2 regions of the Cellulomonas fimi ATCC 484 genome follow, and region 1 is predicted to be linked to the other one. Evidence: riboswitches for the same ligand, from Rfam matches in the RefSeq annotation. Region 1 holds a riboswitch; the other holds the start of a gene.
What was found. A riboswitch is a leader RNA that binds a small molecule or an ion and turns the genes downstream of it on or off. The one in region 1 is predicted to bind cyclic di-AMP.

Region 1 (3,397 bases):
CGTCGGGCGCGGACGCGGCCGGGACGGGTTCGGGACCCAGCACCTCGAGCGACCGAGTGATGAGCGAGCCGAGGGTCGGACCGGTCGAGGCGGCGCCCCACTGCAGCAGCCCCTCGGTGAGCGCCGCGAGGCACGCAGCGGAGGCCACGCGCGCCTCGAGGGCGTCGACGCCGTCGGCGACGAGGGCGTCGGCGACGAGCTCGCCCGTCCGTCGGTTGTTCTCCGCGGCGCGGGCCATGAGGCCGCGGTGACCCGCGATGAGGCGGACGCGTGCGCGCGTCTCGTCCGCGGTCGGCTCCGGCAGCGCGGCCCACGCGGTCGTGATGCCGAGCCTGACACGGTCGACGGCGCGCATCGCCGGGTCCTGGGCTCGGACGGCGTCGACGATGACGTCGTCGTACGGGTCGTCCATCACGACGTCCTCCTTGGTGGCGAAGTACCGGAAGAACGTCATGTGCGAGACGCCCGCCTCGGCCGCGACCTGGTTGACGGTGGTGGCGTCGAACCCGTGGTCGAGGAAGAGCCGGAGCGCGACGGCTCGCAGGCGGTCGCGCGTCGACGGGCCGGGCATGGCTCGATGTTAGTCACTAACATCCGGCCGTGGCCAGAGGTCGCGCGACCAGGCCCCCGCTGTCGGGGCGCCGCCGCAGGGAGCCCGGACGTCCCATGAAGGATCCGTCGACCTCGCAGGGCGTCGCCCTCAGGCCCGCTGACGGGCACGAAGCCCGCCTGCAGGTCGACCGACTCCAGGACCGCCGTGCGGCCGTCCCGGGAGACGTCGAGCGTGAACGGCGGCACGGGCACGTCGAGAGGGCGCCACGTCGAGCCGTCGTCCGTGGCCCGCAGCGCGGCACCGTCGAGCGCGAGCACGCCCGAACGGGAGGCGTCGTCCCCGAACCGGTCGAGACCCTCGTGCGTGGCCAGGTGCACGCGCCCGTCCGCGGGGTCCATCGCGACGCCGTGCCCGTGCTCGCCGGGGAGCGACGAGCCGGCGCCGTCGGCGTGCGTGTGCGCGTGCCCGTCGCCCGCGGTGGTCGGCGACGTCGCTGCGGGCGACGCGGTCCCCGCGGTGCCGGCGTCCCGAGCGGGACCGTCCCCGGCGGACGCGGACGGTCAGGCCCGCCGTCGGCGCTTCATGAAGATCGCGTTGACTTTCCGGCAGCGGTGCCGGGATCCGACGAGGCGTCGTCTAGCCTCGACGTCGTCGGTGCACCGCCGGCACGTCCTCGGTGGGCGCCGAACCCTGCCGACCGCCGAGGGCGCACCTCGAGCACGAGAGGCAGGGACGGGGGACCCAGGAGTGCGGGCACCACGGTGCCCTCGGGGTGAAGCCACGACGTGGCCGGGAGACTTCCGCCCGAACCCGACAGCTAACCTCGCAGGCGTACGGGAGGTCTTGTCATGCCCGCTCGCTCCGCGAGTTCCCGTCACAGATCCGCGCGTCGACCACGCACCGCCCTCGACGACCTCGTCACCCTCTCGGCCGACGGCGTGAGCCAGGCCGGTCGGCGCTCGTTCGCCGTGGCCGCGGCGTCGGGGCTCGCCCTCGGCCTCGCCGCGGCGCCCTCGTTCGCCGACCACCCGCGCGACTCCGCCGGGTCGATCGGCGGGGTCGACACCGACGCGGCGACGGCGGCCGCACGTGCCGTCATCGACGCGCGCGTCGTCACCGCCCCGGCCGACGCGACCTGGACGTTCGACTCCCCCGTCGTGACCGCGGTCGCCCCGCCCCCGCCCCCGCCGCCCGTGGAGGTCCGCTCCGCGCCGGCCGCGTCCCGCACCCAGGAGCGCAGGGCGACCGCACCTGCCGCGGCGCAGGCGGCCGAGCCCGCCCCCGCCGTCGAGGTGCCCGCGAGCGCCGCCGGGAGCGCGGTCGTGGAGATCGCGATGCGGTACATCGGCGTGCCGTACCTGTCCGGCGGGACGACGCCCGACGGCTTCGACTGCTCCGGGTTCACCTCGTACGTGTACGCCCAGGTCGGGATCACCCTTCCGCGCACGTCGAGCCAGCAGCGCTACGCCGGCACGGTCGTCTCCCGGGCCGACGCCCAGCCCGGCGACCTGATCTGGTCGCCCGGCCACGTCGCGATCTACGCGGGTGGAGACATGCAGGTGGACGCGCCGCGGCCCGGCAAGACGATCCAGCTGCGGGAGATCTGGCAGTCCAGCCCGGTGTTCATCCGCCTGTCGTGAGGACGGCGCGAGGCTGAGACGACGGACGGGCCGGTGGTCGCGGAGGCGACCCCGGCCCGTCCGTCGTGCGGGCTCACGACGTGCCGAGCAGGGTGTCCATCTCGGTGATCTCGGCCGTCTGGGCGTCGATGATCGTGCGGGCCAAAGCCAGCGCGTCGGTGTTCTCGCCGTCCTCGAGCTCCTGCTCCGACATCTCGATGGCGCCCTCGTGGTGCGCGGTCATGAGCTCGAGGAAACGCCGGTCGAACTCCGCACCCGACAGCGAGTCCAGGTCGCTCATGGCGCCGGCCTGGTCCATGCCGTCCATGTCCATGCCGCCGTGGTCCATGCCGCCGTGGCCCATGTCGTCGGGCTGGGGCTCGCCCCACGCCTCGAGCCACGCGGACATCTGCTCGATCTCGGGTCCCTGCGCGGCGGAGATCCGCTCGGCCAGCGCCACGACCTCGGGGCTCTCGGCGCGCTCGACCGCGAGCTCGGACATCTCGATCGCGCCCTCGTGGTGCACGATCATCATCTGCGCGAACTGCGCGTCGGCGTCGTTGTGCTGCTCCGCCGCGGCCGCCTCGGACGTCGCCGTCTCCCCGGAACCGGTGCCGGTCGCGGGGTCGGCGCCCGAGCACGCGGCGAGGGTGAGGGCGAGGGTCGCGGCGGACGCCGCGGCGACCAGGCGGCGACGTGCGGTCGTGGTCATGGGGATCTCCTGACGGTCGGGACGGCATCCACCCTCACCCCGGTGCCGCGCAGCGGGGCTCGCCGTTCGATCAAGGTTTCATGAAGTCCGCGAGGACCGCCGACCGGTCCCGGAAGATGGAGCCATGACACCCGCACCCGCACCGGCCGCCGCCCGACGGGCCGTCGTCGTCGACGACGAGGTCGCCCTGGCCACGCTCGTCGGCGGGTACCTCGAGCGGGACGGGTTCGCGGTGACGCTGTGCCACGACGGCGCGCAGGCCGTGGACGTCGTCCGCGAGGTCCGGCCGGACGTGGTCGTGCTCGACCTCGGGCTGCCCGGGGTGGACGGCGTCGAGGTGTGCCGGCGGCTGCGCACGTTCACCGACTGCTACGTCGTCATGCTGACCGCGCGCGCGGAGGAGGTGGACACGCTCATCGGACTCTCGGTGGGCGCCGACGACTACGTCACGAAGCCGTTCAGCCCGCGCGAGCTCATGGCGCGCGTCGGGGTGCTCCTGCGCCGTCCGCGGCA
Region 2 (3,397 bases), 1.5 Mb from region 1:
CGTGACGACGGGCTCGCCGAGGAACGGTGCGCGGGCCGCGGCACCGGCGAACTTGGCGCCGAACTCGCCGAACGCCGCGTGCGCGCTGCGCTGCTCGACGAGGCACAGCGTCGCGACGTCCCAGAACGCCGTCGACCCGCCGTTGCCCAGCACGACCTCGTACCCCTCGGGCAGCCCGAACAGCTCGGTCAGCCCGGCCCGCACCCGCCCGACGAGCGCCCGCACGGGGGCCTGCCGGTGCGACGTGCCCAGCAGCGTCCGGCCGGTCCGCGCGAGCGCGTCGACCTGCTCGGGGCGGATCTTGGACGGCCCGGACCCGAAGCGGCCGTCGCGCGGCAGCAGGTGCGCGGGGATCGTCACGGCGGGCGGGGCGTCAGGAGCGGGCACGGCCCGAGGATAGGCCGTCGTGGCCCGGCCGGGTCGTACCGACCAACTAATCTGTGGGCAGCGCGCGGTGTGAGGGGTCCGCCGGCGCACGAGGAGACGCGGAGGCTGTGCGGTGAGCGACCTGATCGACACGACGGAGATGTACCTCAAGACGATCTACGAGCTCACCGAGGAAGGCCGCACGCCGCTGCGGGCGCGCATCGCGGAGCGGCTCGGCCACTCGGGCCCGACGGTGTCCCAGACGGTCGCGCGCATGGAGCGCGACGGCCTCGTCGTCGTCACGGGCGACCGCCACCTCGAGCTGACCGACCTGGGCTACACGAAGGCGGTGCGCGTGATGCGCAAGCACCGCCTCGCGGAGCGCCTGCTCACCGACGTGATCGGCCTGGAGTGGCCGTACGTCCACGAGGAGGCGTGCCGCTGGGAGCACGTCATGAGCGAGCGCGTCGAGAAGCGGCTCGCGGCGCTGCTCGACCACCCGCACTTCGACCCGTACGGGAACCCGATCCCGGGCCTCGCCGAGATCGGCGAGGAGGTCACGCGCGTGAACTTCCTCGACGGGGTGACGCCGCTGACAGCCGTCCCCTCGGCCGACGGGACGACGGTCGTGGTCGTGCGGATCGCGGAGCCGCTGCAGGTCGACGTCGAGCTGCTGACACGGCTCGCGGAGGCCGGCGTGCGGCCCGGCGGTGACGTCACCGTGGAGCGCGGCGACGGCGTCGTGACGGTCGGCGTGGCGGGCTCGGGCACCGTGCTCGACCTCCCGGACGACGTCGCTCGGCACATCTTCGTCGGCACGCGCTGAGGCGCCTGCGGCCACGGGGTGGCCGTGCAGGGGGTCCGGGTGAGATCCGGCACGTGCGCGTGCGCGCGCTCCCACGGGCGTCCGAGGCGTCCTCCCAGGTGGTTCCGGCGTGTCGCGGCGACACGCCGGACGGGTGTCCAACACAAGCCGTATCTGGCCGTGATCGGAACGTGACAATCACCCGAACGCTCCTGTACGTTCAACCTGCTTCTCGGAACCCTCCTCCGTGGAAGCCCTCGAGCGGAACGCCTAACCCTGCCGCCGCCCCGAGGTCCGTACGAACCGCCGGCAGGGGCGGGGGACCCACGTTTTGTGGTCCACCGGAGACGGTGACCTTGGGGTGAAGCCCAGGTGGCAGCAGGACCGCCGCCCAGGCCGAGTGTTCTCCCACTCGAACCCGACAGCTCACCTCGCAGGCGACAGGAGAGGCACCTAGTGACCGTGAGCACCACACGCGCCCGGCATCGGGCAGCGCGTCGTCCCTCGACGCCCCTGTCCGAGCTGGCCTCCGCCGCCTCGGAGCAGATGGGCACCGCCGGCCGCCGCACCGCCGTCGTCGCGGCGTCGTCCGGCCTCCTCGTCACGATGATCGGCGCCCCCGCGGGTGCCGCGTCGGACAACGCCGGAGCCCTGAACTCGGTCGACACCGCAGCACTCACCGCCTCCGCGCGTGCCGTGCTCAACACGTCGCCCGTCGTCAGCTCGCCCGCCGAGGCCGCCTGGACGTTCGACGCCCCGGCCGTCACGGCCGTGAAGCCGACGCCCCCGCCGGCCCCCGAGCGCCGCACCACCACGACCGCGTCGCGCAGCACCACGCGCACCGCGGCCACCACGAGCAACGCGCCGATCCCGCAGTCGGTCGCCGGCAACGCGGTCCTCGAGGTCGCGGCCCGCTACGTCGGCACGCCGTACCTCTCGGGCGGCACGACCCCCGAGGGCTTCGACTGCTCCGGGTTCGTCTCCTACGTCTACGCGCAGCTCGGCATCTCGCTGCCGCGCACGAGCTCGGGCATCAAGGCCGCCGCGACGGTCGTGTCCCGCGCCGACGCGCAGCCGGGCGACCTCATCTGGAGCCCCGGCCACATCTCGATCTACGCCGGCGGCAACCAGCAGATCGACTCGCCGCGTCCCGGCAAGACGATCCAGTTCCGCGAGATCTGGCAGAGCTCGCCGGTCTTCCTCCGCGTCGGCTGACACCGACCGGCTCGGTCCACCGAGGCCCCCGACGACGTCCGCGTCGTCGGGGGCCTCGTCGTTGCCCCCACCGCGACGGCGCCGTTCACCCGTGGCACGGCCGCTCCCGTGGTGGACGCCCGCCCACCGCCGCGTACTCTGGTCGCGCACCACGCTGTCGCTTCGCCGGTCCGGCAGCCAGCCGGTCCGACTTCCGAGGTCGGGAGGACGCCGTGCTGACCGAGACCGTCACGCTCGCCGCCGGATCGGGCACGGGGCGTGCCCCCGCCGCCACCGGCACCGGCCCCGCCGCCTCCCGCGCGCCGGCACCCGTCCTGTCCTCCGGCGCCCGCTCCCTGCTGCTCAACGCGAGCATGGAGCCCCTGTGCATCGTGAGCCTCCGCCGGGCCGTCCTGCTCGTCATGAGCGGCAAGGCGACCGTCCTGGAGACCGACGGCCGCCTGCTGCATTCCGAGCACGCGTCGGTGCCGCTGCCCGTCGTGCTGTGCCTGACGCGGTACGTGCACGTCCCGGTGCGCCGTCCGGTGCCGCCGACGCGTCGCACGGTCCTGCAGCGCGACAGCCACCGGTGCGCCTACTGCGGCGGCGGTGCGGACACCGTCGACCACGTCCACCCCCGCTCGCGCGGAGGGCGGCACGAGTGGACGAACGTCGTGGCCGCGTGCGTGCGGTGCAACCACCGCAAGGCGGACCGGCTGCTGCACGAGATCGGCTGGGAGCTCGGGTTCGCGCCCCGCGCGCCACGCTGGTCGGTCACGTTCGGGACGGCGGCGGCCCGCTCCGAGCCGCTGTGGGCGGCGTACGTGCCCGCCTGACCTCCGGCTGTTCCGGTCCCGGGTCAAGGTTGTGCCAAACTGCGGTATCGCCGCCGTCTCGTAGGAGCGCGTCGGCGGCCCCGGGGCCACACTGGTGCCAGGGGTCCCGAGGCCGGGCGGCGCGACGACGAGCAGGGAGGCCCCGATGGAGCGAGACGACGTTGTCCTCGTCGGGCTCGACGGCTCAGCCGCGAGC

Region 2: another riboswitch for cyclic di-AMP. It lies ahead of CELF_RS03690 (C40 family peptidase); the one in region 1 lies ahead of CELF_RS10420 (C40 family peptidase).

The regions. Positions count from the first base shown of each region.
Region 1 is NC_015514.1:2,278,460-2,281,856, forward strand. Features, by position in the region: gene CELF_RS10415 (TetR/AcrR family transcriptional regulator) at 1-571, opposite strand, end outside; cyclic di-AMP (ydaO/yuaA leader) riboswitch at 1,242-1,400, shown strand; gene CELF_RS10420 (C40 family peptidase) at 1,402-2,193, shown strand; gene CELF_RS10425 (DUF305 domain-containing protein) at 2,267-2,884, opposite strand; gene CELF_RS10430 (response regulator transcription factor) at 3,009-3,397, shown strand, end outside.
Region 2 is NC_015514.1:807,472-810,868, forward strand. Features, by position in the region: gene serC (phosphoserine transaminase) at 1-387, opposite strand, end outside; gene CELF_RS03685 (iron-dependent transcriptional repressor DtxR) at 500-1,192, shown strand; cyclic di-AMP (ydaO/yuaA leader) riboswitch at 1,466-1,625, shown strand; gene CELF_RS03690 (C40 family peptidase) at 1,628-2,386, shown strand; gene CELF_RS03695 (HNH endonuclease) at 2,599-3,201, shown strand; gene CELF_RS03700 (universal stress protein) at 3,347-3,397, shown strand, end outside.